One region of the Actinoplanes missouriensis 431 genome, then DNA from elsewhere that is predicted to be linked to it. Evidence: riboswitches for the same ligand, from Rfam matches in the RefSeq annotation. Region 1 holds a riboswitch; the other holds the start of a gene.

Region 1 (6,468 bases):
GTGGTGACCGGGCCGCTGCTGGCGCCGCTGCTGGACGTGGCAGGTCTGGGCGAGGTGACGACGGTTTCCTTGTCGGGTACGCGGTGAGATTGTCGTATCGTCGTACGGTGCCCGATTTCGTGACCACAGGTCCCTCCCGTAACAGCCCGCTCAAGACCAAGGCGGAGAAGCGCGCCGAGGCCAAGGCTGCCCGGGCTCGCGCTCAGGCCCTCGAGAAGCGGCGGCGCACGCAGGCCGTGGCCGGTGCGGCGGTGGCCGTCATCGCCGTCGTCGTGGGGCTGGTCCTGTGGATCGGCAATTCGTCGTCGTCGCCGTCTGCCTCTGCCCCGCAGTCGGCCTCTGCCCCGCCGTCTGCCTCTGCCCCGTCGTCTGCCTCTTTCTCGTCGCCGGTCGCTGCGGCCTTCCCGCCGCTTCCGGAGGGGGCGGATCCGGCGCTGAAGAAGAAGCCGGCCGCCACGGCGGGGAGCGGGGACGTCACCAAGCTCACGGTGACGACGCTCATCGAGGGTAAAGGGGCGGTGGTGCGGGCCGGGCAGACGATCGACGTGAACTATGTCGGCGTGACCCATGCCGACGGCAAGGAGTTCGACGCGTCGTGGAACCGGAAGGAGCCGTTCAGCTTCCAGGTGGGCGTGGGGCAGGTGATCCCGGGGTGGGATCAGGGGCTGGTCGGGGTGAAGGTGGGGAGCCGGGTGCAGCTGGACATCCCGGCTGATATGGCTTACGGGGAGAATGCGACAGGGGGAGGGCCGGCGGGGGACCTGCGGTTCGTCGTGGATGTGCTGGCGGCTTCCTGATCTGGGGGTTGTGCTGGTCGGCGCATCGATGGGGGGCGCTGGCCGCGCCGAGGGTGGCTCTGCCTTCCCGCATCCGAACGTGCCTTGGCGTCGGCCTGCGGTGAGGCTCTTCAGCGCGCCGGCCCTTCTCCTCAGCGAAGGCCGACGATCATTTGATTGGCTCATACCAGGTATGACGAATTCTGTTGGCCATTCCCTGGAGGGCGAGAAACGCTTGGTTCATGGCGCAGCTTTCCTTGTTTCCCGTGAAGCATTTGCGGGATCCGAGCGCGCGCCGCAATTATTCGCCGGAGGCGGAGCGGTTCAGGTGGGAGCATGCGCGGCACCGCACGTGGGGTCTCGCGCAACGGCATGCTCGCCGGCTGCGCCAGCTGCGTGACGAGGCCGATCGTTCCGCAGGCCCACCGCCGCCCAGAGTTCCTGAGTCGCCCAGGGTTCCTGAGCCGCCCGTGGCGACGTCACCTCCCGAAGCTTCGGGGCCTCGTCCAGCTCAGCCGCCCCCGCCAGCTCGGCCACCATCTCCAGTTCGGCCGTCGCCCCGCACGGTCAAGGTTTCGCTCCCTGCCGCGATCGTGGAGTCCATTGTATTCAGGAAAGGATCTCCGTTACCCCGAAAAGACTGCCGACTTCATAATAAGAAGGAGCGAAACGGTGGTAGGGATCCTCCGTCGTGGCGATACCGAATTCCACACCGCCTGGACGAACGCGGGCCGCGTGTGGAATGGGGGTTCGTGTTGCGCCCGTCGTCCACACGCGGCCCGGCGTTACGTGGTTCCCGCTTGACGCTCGCTACTCGCCGAGCCTCGAGCGTCGCTTGCGACTACCCGCTCGCCACTTTAGAAGCGGCTGCGGAACTGCTCCCACCGGCTGCGGCTCCGGCGGGCTTCGATTGCCTTCGCTGCGCCGTAGATCGCTGCGGCGGTCACCGCTGCGATCGCCGCCGTGGTCATGACGATGGGCAGCAGGCGGCGCTTGGCGGGAATGCCCAGCTCGGCGCCGGTGGCTTCGGCGTCAGCCGCGATCACGGCGGGGTCACCGGAAACGGCGATGTTGTGCTGAGCGTCGACCGTGCTGTCGTAAATGGTCATCAGGTCCTCCCGACGGGTTTCGTCTCCACTTGCCCCGGTCGCGGCCCGGTTAACCTGATCGTCCCCCACCGGGTGAGCGGCCCGCGTCACCCGGAGCGGATGATCCGATGTGCTCGGGCGCCGACCGCGCTGGGGCGGGCGGAGATCCGGGGTGCTCGAGTGCCAGCCGCGCTGGGGCGGGCGGATGATCCGGGGTGCTCGGGTGCCGATGGCGCTGGCGTGACGGATGGTCCGGGGTGCTCGGGCGCCGATGGCGCTGGGGTGGCGGATGGTCCGGGGTGCTCGGGCGCGATGGTCGCGGTGCTGTGGCCGCGCGGTGACGACGCGGAACGCCAGCTCAAGGTCCTCGAGGAGGCCACCGCCACAGAACAGGAGGCCGCAGCCACGGGCGAGGAGGCCGCCGCCGGAGACAAGAGCGCTACCGCCGGAGACGAGGAGGCCGCCGCCACGGGTGACTAGGGATCACGACGCTCACCTGCGCACCTGCTCGCTTGACGTGATCATGACGGCCCGGATAGCTTGCAGGCCACAACTGAAGAAGCCGCTAACCCGCAGCGGGAGAGCCCTCGCCACCAGAGCCACAAGGCCCTGACGCCCAGAGCCACAAGGCCCTTGCACCCAGAGCCACAAGGCCCTGGCACCAGAGCCCACGGCCCTGGAGAACCCGGCGAGGCGCCGAAGGAGCAACTTCTCCCTCAGAATCTCTCAGGCCCACGTACCGCTGCGGTCAGGCGACTCTGGAAAGCCGTTCGCGAGACGAACGCGCCCACGGTGCAAACCGCCCGTAACGGCGGTGAAGCTCTCAGGCCCCATGACAGAGCGAGGGAGGCCCCAACCTGTCACGACCTTGGAGCCTCCCGTGAGACGCACTGCGCTCTTCGACGTCCACACGCGCCTCGGCGCGCATCTGACCACGTTCGCCGGCTGGACCATGCCGCTGCGGTACGGCAGTGACATCGCCGAGCACCACACCGTGCGGACCGCCGCGGGGCTCTTCGACCTCAGCCACATGGGCCGCATCGAGGTCACCGGCCGCAACGCCGCGGAATTCCTCGACTACGCCCTCGCCGGCCGTCTCTCGACGGTCAAGGTCGGCCGCGCCAAGTACACGATGCTCTGCCATACCACCGGCGGCGTCCTCGATGACCTGGTCGTCTACCGGCTCGCGGCCGACCGGTTCCTGGTGGTGGCGAACGCGGCGAACGCCCCGATGGTCCGGGCCATGCTCGGCGAGCACGCCAACGGGTTCGCGGTCCGGATCACCGACGCCGGCGGCTCGCTGATCGCGGTGCAGGGCCCCGCATCGGCGGAAGTGATCGCCACGCAGGGCCCCGCATCGGCGGAAGTGATCGCCACGCAGGGCCCCGCATCGGCAAAAGCGATGGCCATCGAGAGCCTCGACCTGCCCTATTACGGCATCACCGAGGCGCGGGTCGCCGGCTGTGACGTGCTGCTGGCCCGCACCGGGTACACCGGCGAGGACGGCTTCGAGATCTACTGCTCGGACGCCGACGCCGCGACCATCTGGGAGAGCCTGCGGGAGAGCGGCGCCACCCCCGCCGGTCTGGCCTGCCGGGACACGCTGCGCCTGGAGGCGGGCATGCCCCTGTACGGGCACGAGCTCACCGTCCGCACCACCCCCTTCCACGCCGGGCTGGGCCGGATCGTCGCCCTGGACAAGGCGGACTTCGTGGGCGCCGAGTCGCTGCGCCGCGTCGCCGCCCAGGGGCCGTCGACCGTGCTGACCGGCCTGGTCACGGCCGGCCGCCGCGCGCCACGCAGTGGCCATGCGGTGCTCGATCCGGTCAGCGGCGAGCGGATCGGCGAGGTGACCAGTGGCGCGCCGTCGCCGACGCTTGGTCACCCGATCGCCATGGCCTACGTCCCACCCGTGTTCGCGGCGCCCGGCACCCGTCTGGTCGTCGACGTCCGTGGCACCCGCGAGGACGCCGAGGTCGTCGCGCTGCCCTTCTACCGCAGGAGCCCCCAGTGATCCCCTTGAACCTTCGCTACAGCCGTGACCACGAGTGGCTCACCGACGACGAGATCGCCACGGTCGGCATCACCGCGTTCGCCGCGGACGCCCTCGGTGACGTGGTCTTCGTCGACCTGCCCGAGGTCGGCGCCGTCACCACGGCCGGCGAGACGTGTGGCGAGATCGAGTCGACCAAATCCGTCAGCGAGGTCTATGCGCCGGCCGATGGGGAGATCGTGGAGGTCAACAAGGCGCTCGCCGACGACCCGGGTCTGATCAACTCGGATCCGTACGGCGCCGGCTGGCTCTACCGGGTGCGCGTCACCCGTACCCCCGAGGTTCTCGACGCCGCGGCCTATGCCGCGCTGATCTCACCGGAGTCATGATCTTGGCCGTCTCCGTCTTCGACCTGTTCTCGATCGGCATCGGGCCGTCCAGCTCGCACACGGTCGGCCCGATGCGGGCGGCCGCGATGTTCGCCGCGAAGCTGTCCGATTCCGTCCACGTCACTTCGGTGCGGGCGGAGCTGTTCGGATCGCTGGGCGCCACCGGTCACGGGCACGGCACGCCGAAGGCGGTCCTGCTCGGTCTGCAGGGCTTCGATCCGGAGACGGTCGACGTGACCCTCGAGGCTCCGGCGGACGGGCGGATCGTGCTGCCGTCCGGCCGGGAGGTCGCGGTGGAGATGGTGCTGCACCGGCGCCGCTCACTGCCCGAGCACCCGAACGGGATGACCTTCACGGCGCTCGCCGCGGACGGCGCCGAGGTGCTGCGGAAGAAGTATTTCTCGGTCGGCGGCGGCTTCGTGGTGGGAGATCTCGCTTCCCGGGTACGGGCCGACCACCCGCCCGTGCCCCACCCGTTCCTGTCCGGTACCGATCTGCTCGGCCTGACCCGGTCCACGGGTTTGTCGATCTCCCGGCTGATGCTGGAGAACGAGTCCGCGTGGCGGGCGCCGTCCGGCATCCGGGACGGGTTGCTGCACATCTGGTCGGTGATGTCCGACTGCATCGACGAGGGCCTGAACGCCGAGGGGGTGCTGCCCGGCGGCCTGAAGGTGCGCCGCCGCGCCGCGTCCACGGCTCGCCAGCTACGGGCGGCAGGTGATCCGGCCGCGCACTCGATGGAGTGGCTCACGGCGTACGCGATGGCGGTCAATGAGCAGAACGCGGCCGGAGGTCGCGTCGTGACCGCGCCCACCAACGGCGCCGCGGGGATCATCCCGGCGGTGCTGCGGTACTACCTGGACTTCGTGCCGGGCGCCAACGGCGACGGGGTGGTCCGGTTCCTGCTGGCGGCGGGGGCGATCGGGCTGCTGTTCAAGGAGAACGCCAGCATCTCCGGGGCGGAGGTCGGCTGTCAGGGCGAGGTCGGCTCGGCGTGCGCGATGGCCGCCGCCGGGCTCGCCGAGGTCCTCGGCGGGACACCCGAGCAGGTGGAGAACGCCGCGGAGATCGGCATGGAGCACAACCTCGGGCTGACCTGCGACCCGGTCGGCGGCCTGGTGCAGATCCCGTGCATCGAGCGCAACGGGATGGCCGCGGTCAAGGCGGTCACCGCGGCCCGGATGGCGCTGCGCGGCGACGGCCGGCACCACGTCTCCCTCGACAAGGTCATCAAGACCATGAAGGAGACCGGCGCCGACATGAAGATCAAGTACAAGGAGACGTCCCGCGGCGGCCTGGCCGTCAACGTCATCGAGTGCTGACGCGAGAATGCCGGTATGGACATCTGGGCCGAGGCGAAACGCTGGCGTTCTTTTCTCGATGAGCGGAACGGGACGTCGGATCTCGAGCTGACCCTGCGGATCCTCAAGCTCACCGAGGAGTCCGGCGAGGCCGCGCAGGCGTGGATCGGGATGCTCGGGCAGAACCCGCGCAAGGGCGTCACGCACACCCGTGAGCAGGTCGCCGGCGAGCTGGCCGACGTCGTGTTCACGGCGCTCGTCGCGCTGGAGAGCATCGGGGTGGACGCGGAGGAGGCGGTTCGATCGTGCGCTGTGAAAGCCGCCACGTACCTGCCGCCGGAATGACGTTGTAGGTTGCCCGCGTGAGATTGATCAGGTTCGTGCCGGCCGTCCTGTTCATGGCCTTCGCCGCGGCGTGCGCGGAGGCCACCGCCGATTCCTCCACCACCGCGAAGTCCCCGCGCTGGACCACCTGCGCGGACCCGGCCAACGACGACGGGCACTGCGACATGGAGCGCAAGGACATCCACCGGCGCACCGTCGTGCCGGCGATCGGCGAGGACGAGAAGCTCGACGAGGCCGCGGCCGCCGTGCACAACGTCCTCGGCGGCACCCGGCTCTCCGCGACCCCCGAGGACGTGGTGACCGTGCGGGAGGCGTTCACCACGGCCGGGTACGCCGATCACCTGGTCCGGCTGGCCCGCGACACCGATCCGACGGTCACCGGTTCGCTGATCTACGCGGTCAAGGTGGGCGACGTCTGCGTGATGGGCGACGTAACGCCGTCCGACCGGTTCCACGAGTGGTACGCGGGCGTCCTCCCCGACGGGAACTGCCTCGCACCGTGACGCCTTCTCGGGCAGTCACGTCTCCTCGCACAGTGACGTCTTAGAGTGTCGCCATGTCTTGCCTGACCGTCAT
Region 2 (6,468 bases), 490 kb from region 1:
CTCAGCCCCAGGTCCAGGTGGTCGTGTCCGATCCAGCCCACCGCGCCCATGCTCACGCCCCGGCCCACCGGCTCCAGCGCGGCGATCCGGGACAACGCGGCGAGCTTGGGCGCCCCGGTCACGCTGCCTCCCGGGCAGACGGCACGCAGCAGGTCGGCGAGGCCGACCTCGCCGGCGAGGGGCGCACTGACGACCGATTCCGCCTGCCACAACCCACACCATTGCCGTACGGCGAAAAGCTCGTCCACGGCAACCGGCCCAGTCCCCGGCAGACGGGCCAGGTCGTTGCGCTCCAGGTCGACGATCATCACGTGCTCGGCCCGCTCCTTGGCCGAGCCGAGCAGCTCCCGCAGCCCCTGCGGGGTGGCCGGGCGCGTCCCCTTGATCGGCCGGGTGATCACCCGCCCGTCCCGGACCTCCACGAGGGTCTCCGGCGACGCCGTCGCGAGGGCCCAGCCGTCGCCGGTGAGCACCCCGCCGTACCGGGCGCCGGGCAGTGCCGCGACCCGCCGCAGCGCCGGACCGGGGTCCCCGGTGTACGCCGCCGACGCGTGTCCGACGACGTTGACCTGGTAGACGTCGCCGCGCCCGATCGCCTCCCGGACCGCGGTGACCGCCCGGGCGTGCTCGTCCCGGCTCCAGCTCTCCCGCCACTCGCCGAGCCGCCACGACCCGAGCCGCCACGACCCGGGCTGCCACGACCCGGGCTGCCACGACCCGGGCTGCTCGGCCCCGGGCCCCGGCTGCCACGGCCCGAGCTGCCGCGAGTCGAACCACCAACCGTCTGACCGATCCGCCCCGCCGCCCGATTTCTCCTGACTTTTCGAGTTATGTTGGTAGACGACCGCATAAACATCCGGAACATCGGGCACCGGAGAGGGTGCCCCGAGCTCCCCACCGACCATCACGCATCCGGCGTCAGCGGACACGTAGAGTGCTGCTCCGCAAATGGTGCCATCGCCGATCGTCTTGTTTTTGTCAGCCGTTCGGCCAAGGTTTCGCACCGGCAGTCCGTTGCCGGCCAGGAAGTCGGACAGAAGCTCGGCGGGGTCACCGGGATCACCTCGATGCCACCGGAACACACGTAACGCATGGTGACGGGCTTGGCAGGCGGCCGGCGCCGCCGGAGGAGCCCCGGAAGGAGTCGACGGACAGTGGTCGACATGCCCCGTCCCGTGGAGCATCGAAGGCGCGAACTCACCGCGAATCGGCGTCACCGGGTTGAACCGCCGTCGTTCCATGTGAGGTAACGTCCGACACCGACTTTGTGAACCTTCACACAGCCCCCAATCGGAGAACGAGCAAGATGTGCCAGCACCGAGTTCCCTGTCCTTCTGCCGACGCGACCGATCGTGAGGCCGCCAAGGTCATCGTGACCTTCTGCGAGCAGGGCTGGAGCCTGCTCTGCAACGGGGTCATCATCTTCGAGGACACCGGCGAGCTACTGCCGGACGGCACGCTGATCGAGCCGCACCGCGGCCCGGCCGTGCACGCCCTCGCCGCCTGAGATTTCCCTGAAAGTCGACTACGCACCGTAGCGTAGTCACCCCGAAGACGGCGCAGGCCGCGATCCCCGGATGGGTACCGCGACCTGCGCAGGATCAGACGCCCGATCCGGCCCGGATCGGACGCCCTCTCATCGACCTTCCCCCGCCTCCGGCGAGCCGGTCCTCGCTCGCCTTCGGCGCGTCAGTCCTCGAACGCCTCCGGCGACGGGCACGAGCAGACCAGGTTCCGGTCGCCGTACGCCCCGTCGATCCGGCGCACCGGCGGCCAGTACTTCGCCGTCCGGTCCACGCCCTCGGGGAAACCTGCCACCGACCGCGGGTAAGGGTGCGCCCACTCGTCCGCCGAGACCGCCGACGCGGTGTGCGGCGCGTTGGCGAGCGGGTTGTCGTCCTTCGGCCACACGCCCGCCGCGACCTGGTCGATCTCGCCCTTGATCGCGATCATGGCGGCGATGAACCGGTCGAGCTCGGTGAGGTCCTCGCTCTCGGTCGGCTCCACCATCAGCGTGCCGGCCACCGGGAACGACATCGTCGGCGCGTGGAAGCCGTAGTCGATCAGCCGCTTCGCCACGTCGTCCACGCTCACGCCGGTGGCCTTGGTGATCGGCCGCAGGTCGAGGATGCACTCGTGCGCGACCAGGCCGTTGTTGCCGGCGTAGAGCACCGGGTAGTGCTCGCGCAGCCGCACCGCCGTGTAGTTCGCGGCGAGCACCGCCGACGCGGTCGCCGCGGCCAGCCCGTCCGGGCCCATCATCCGCACGTACGCCCAGGAGATCGGCAGGATGCCGGCCGAGCCGTGCGCCGCCGCCGACACCGCGTGGTGGTCGCCCTCTTCGAGGGGGTTGCCGGGCAGGAACGCGGCGAGGTGCTGCCGGACCGCGACCGGGCCGACACCGGGGCCGCCGCCGCCGTGCGGGATGCAGAACGTCTTGTGCAGGTTGAGGTGCGACACGTCGGCGCCGAACTTGCCCGGCTTGGCGAAGCCGACCAGCGCGTTGAGGTTCGCGCCGTCGACGTAGACCTGGCCGCCGGCGTCGTGCACCTTCGCGCAGAGTTCCGCGATCGAGGTCTCGTAGACGCCGTGGGTCGACGGGTAGGTCACCATGATCGCCGAGAGGCTGTCGCGGTGCTTCTCGATCTTGGCGTCCAGGTCGGCCAGGTCGACGTTGCCGTCCGCGTCGCAGGCCACCACGACCACCCGCATGCCGGCCATCACCGCGGAGGCCGCGTTCGTGCCGTGGGCGCTGGACGGGATCAGGCAGACGTCGCGGTGCGTCTCGCCGCGCGAGCGGTGGTAGCCGCGGATCGCGAGCAGGCCGGCCAGCTCACCCTGCGAGCCGGCGTTCGGCTGCACGCTGACGGCGTCGTAACCGGTGATCTCGGCGAGCCAGCCCTCCAGCTGGGCGACCAGGTCCTCGTACCCCTGGATCTGGTTCGCCGGGGCGAAGGGGTGGATGTTGGCGAACTCCGGCCAGGTGATCGCCTCCATCTCGGTGGTGGCGTTCAGCTTCATCGTGCAGGAGCCGAGCGGGATCATGCCCCGGTCCAGGGCGTAGTCCCGGTCCGAGAGCTTGCGCAGGTAGCGCAGCATCGAGGTCTCGGAGTGGTGGGTGTTGAAGACCGGGTGGGTCAGGTACTCGGTGGTGCGCTCCGGCCAGCCGCCGGACACCCCCCAGATCATCGCGAGCTCGGCGCCGAACGCGGCCACCACGGTCGCCACGTGCTCGTCCGTGGTCGTCTCGTCGCAGGAGACCGACACCCGGTCCGCGTCGACCAGGCGCAGGTCCACACCGCGTCGCGCCGCCTCGGCCACGATCGCCTCGGCCCGGCCCGGCACCACCGCGGTGACCGTGTCGAAGTAGGTGTCGTTCTGCACCTCGATGCCGGCCTCCCGCAGGCTGCCGGCGATCCGGGAAGCGTGCGCGTGCACCCCGTCGGCGATCTCCCGAAGGCCCTGCGGGCCGTGGTAGACCGCGTACATGCTGGCCATCACGGCGAGCAGCACCTGCGCGGTGCAGATGTTGCTGGTCGCCTTCTCCCGGCGGATGTGCTGCTCCCGGGTCTGCAGCGCGAGACGGTAGGCGGGCGCGCCGTCGGCGTCCTTCGACACGCCGACCAGGCGGCCGGGCAGCGAACGCTCCAGGCCGGCGCGCACGGCCAGGTATCCGGCGTGCGGGCCACCGAAGCCGAGCGGCACGCCGAACCGCTGTGTCGTGCCGGCGGCGATGTCCACGCCGATCTCGCCGGGTGCCCGCAGCACGGTCAGCGCGAGCAGATCCGCCGCGACCGTGACCAGGGCGCCCCGCTCGTGCGCGAGCTCCACCAGCGCGGCGTGGTCGCGGACCTCACCGGACGCCCCCGGGTACTGCAGGTGCAGGCCGAAGAACTCGTCCGGCAGCGTCTCCGGCTCCTCCGGGTCGATCAGCACGACCTCGATGCCGAGCGGTTCGGCCCGGGTCCGCACGATGCTCAGCGTCTGGGGGAACGTGTCCGCGTCCACCGCGTACACGTTGCTCTTGACCTTGGAAGCGCGGCGGGCCAGCGTCATCGCCTCGGCGACCGCCGTGGCCTCGTCGAGCATGCTCGCGTTCGCGGTGGTCAGCCCGGTCAGGTCGGTGACCATGGTCTGGAAGTTCAGCAGCGCCTCGAGCCGGCCCTGGCTGATCTCCGGCTGGTACGGGGTGTACGCCGTGTACCACGCCGGGTTCTCCAACACGTTCCGCTTGATCACCGCGGGCGTGTGCGTGCCGTAGTAGCCGAGGCCGATCATCGGGGTGGCGACCGTGTTGCGGTCCGCGATCGCGCGCAGCTCGGCGATCGCCTCCTGCTCGGAGATCCCGGCCGGCAGGTCCAGGTCGCCGTGGAACCGGATCGACTCCGGGATCGCGGCGTCCATCAGGTCGTCGAGCGAGTTGTATCCGACCGCCTTGAGCATGTGGGTCTGCTCGTCCGAACCCGGACCGATGTGGCGGGGAACGAAGGGTGACGTCATGGGCGACTCCAGGCTCTGAAGAAGGTCGACACGCAACCTCCCCCTCTGTCATACCCAGACGGGTATTTCAGAGCGCCTGCCCACGCGGTCCTTCTGCCTGAGAGTTTTCCGGGGAGGGTTTGCCCCTTCGGCGCCGTCACGAGGACGGTCTCTTCCGCACAGGTGTTGCCGGCACGACCAACCTACCAGCGCACACCCGGTTGGATCACAGTCCTAGGGTGTGGTCTGTGACGTACACCCCTGATTCCGCCCGCTACGACACGATGACCTACCGGCGTGCCGGTCGCAGCGGCCTGAAGCTCCCCGCCCTCTCCCTCGGCCTGTGGCACAACTTCGGCGACACCCGCCCGCTCGACACCCAGCGCGCCATCGTCCGCCGCGCCTTCGACCTCGGGGTCACCCACTTCGACCTGGCGAACAACTACGGCCCGCCGCCGGGCAGCGCGGAGTCGAACTTCGGCCGGCTGCTGGGGACGGACCTCAAGGCGTACCGTGATGAATTGATCATCTCGACGAAGGCCGGCTACACGATGTGGGACGGGCCCTACGGCGACTGGGGATCACGGAAGTACCTGGTGTCGTCGCTGGACCAGTCGCTGACCCGGCTCGGCCTGGACTACGTCGACATCTTCTACCACCACCGGCCCGACCCGGAGACGCCGCTGCACGAGACGGCGTCGGCGCTGGACGCGATCGTCCGGTCCGGCAAGGCCCTCTACGTCGGGATCTCCAACTACAAGTCGGCGCAGGCCGCGGAGATCGCCCAGATCCTGCGTGACCTCGGCACCCCGCTGCTGATCCACCAGCCGTCCTACTCGATCCTGAACCGCTGGATCGAGCACGACCGCCTGCTCGACACCCTCTCCGACGCCGGCGCCGGCTGCATCGCGTTCAGCCCGCTGCAGCAGGGCCTGCTCACCGACCGGTACCTCACCGGCATCCCGGACGACTCCCGGATCCGGACCAGCGTCTTCCTCAACGAGAGCGCCCTCGACCCGAAGACCATGGGCCGCCTGCACGCGCTCAACGACATCGCCAAGCGCCGCGGCCAGTCCCTCGCCCAGCTGGCGCTCTCCTGGGCGCTGCGCGACCCGCGGATGACCAGCCTGATCATCGGCGCGTCGAGCGTCGGCCAGCTGGAGAACAACATCGCCGCGCTGAGCGGACCGGAGCTCACCGCCGCCGAGCTCGACGAGATCGACGCGACGGTCATCGACCTCTGATGTTCCCGCTCGCGCTGTCGGTCGTGGTCGGATCGCGCGCCTACGGACTGTCCGTGGACGGATCCGACCACGACCGGCGGGGCGTCTTCGTGGCGCCCACCCGTTCCTTCTGGCGTCTGGACAAACCGCCGACGCATTTCGACGGCCCCCTCGACGAACAGTTCAACTGGGAGTTCGAGCGATTCTGCGTGCTCGCCGCACAGGCCAATCCGACGGTCCTGGAAGTGCTCTGGTCCCCCATCGTCGAAACGGTAGATCCGGACGGCACGGCTCTGATCAGCGCGCGGCAGGCGTTTCTGTCCCGGCGCGTATTCGCCACCTACGGCAATTACGCCCGCGACCAGCTCGCCAAGGTGGAGGCGCGGCGTGCCCGCACCGGCGAGACCAATCACAAACAGGCGATGCACATGATTCGCCTGCTGATCGCCGGAGCGCACGTGCTGCGTACCGGCGAGGTGCTCGTCGACATGAGCCCGCTGCGCGACCGGCTGCTCGCCGTCCGGCGCGGCGAGGCCGGCTGGGACGAGATCCGCGCCTGGTCGTCCGCCCTGCTCGCCGAGCTGGAAGAGGCAGCCGCGTCGACGCCGCTGCCGGACGAGCCGGATCGCACGGCGATCGACCGGCTGCTCTCCGGCGTTCGCGAGCGCAACCTCTGACCCCGTACCCCGGAAAGGGCCGGGAATGACCACCACCGAGCCGCAGCGAACACACCGCCTAAAGCATCCTAGGAACCTAGGTGCTTGCC

Evidence for each region. A riboswitch is a leader RNA that binds a small molecule or an ion and turns the genes downstream of it on or off. The one in region 1 is predicted to bind glycine.
Region 2: another riboswitch for glycine. It lies ahead of gcvP (aminomethyl-transferring glycine dehydrogenase); the one in region 1 lies ahead of gcvT (glycine cleavage system aminomethyltransferase GcvT).

Annotation. Positions count from the first base shown of each region.
Region 1 is NC_017093.1:4,896,777-4,903,244, reverse strand. It holds gene AMIS_RS22995 (STAS domain-containing protein) at 1-87, shown strand, start outside; gene AMIS_RS22990 (FKBP-type peptidyl-prolyl cis-trans isomerase) at 108-797, shown strand; gene AMIS_RS22985 (hypothetical protein) at 1,634-1,954, opposite strand; gene AMIS_RS42890 (hypothetical protein) at 2,147-2,344, shown strand; glycine riboswitch at 2,531-2,616, shown strand; glycine riboswitch at 2,621-2,705, shown strand; gene gcvT (glycine cleavage system aminomethyltransferase GcvT) at 2,745-3,878, shown strand; gene gcvH (glycine cleavage system protein GcvH) at 3,875-4,246, shown strand; gene AMIS_RS22970 (L-serine ammonia-lyase) at 4,243-5,568, shown strand; gene AMIS_RS22965 (MazG-like family protein) at 5,584-5,892, shown strand; gene AMIS_RS22960 (DUF6993 domain-containing protein) at 5,910-6,395, shown strand; gene AMIS_RS22955 (WD40 repeat domain-containing protein) at 6,449-6,468, shown strand, end outside.
Region 2 is NC_017093.1:4,409,661-4,416,128, forward strand. It holds gene AMIS_RS20650 (chorismate-binding protein) at 1-929, opposite strand, end outside; gene AMIS_RS20655 (DUF5999 family protein) at 1,307-1,507, shown strand; gene gcvP (aminomethyl-transferring glycine dehydrogenase) at 1,690-4,500, opposite strand; glycine riboswitch at 4,576-4,667, opposite strand; gene mgrA (L-glyceraldehyde 3-phosphate reductase) at 4,728-5,723, shown strand; gene AMIS_RS20670 (nucleotidyltransferase domain-containing protein) at 5,723-6,379, shown strand.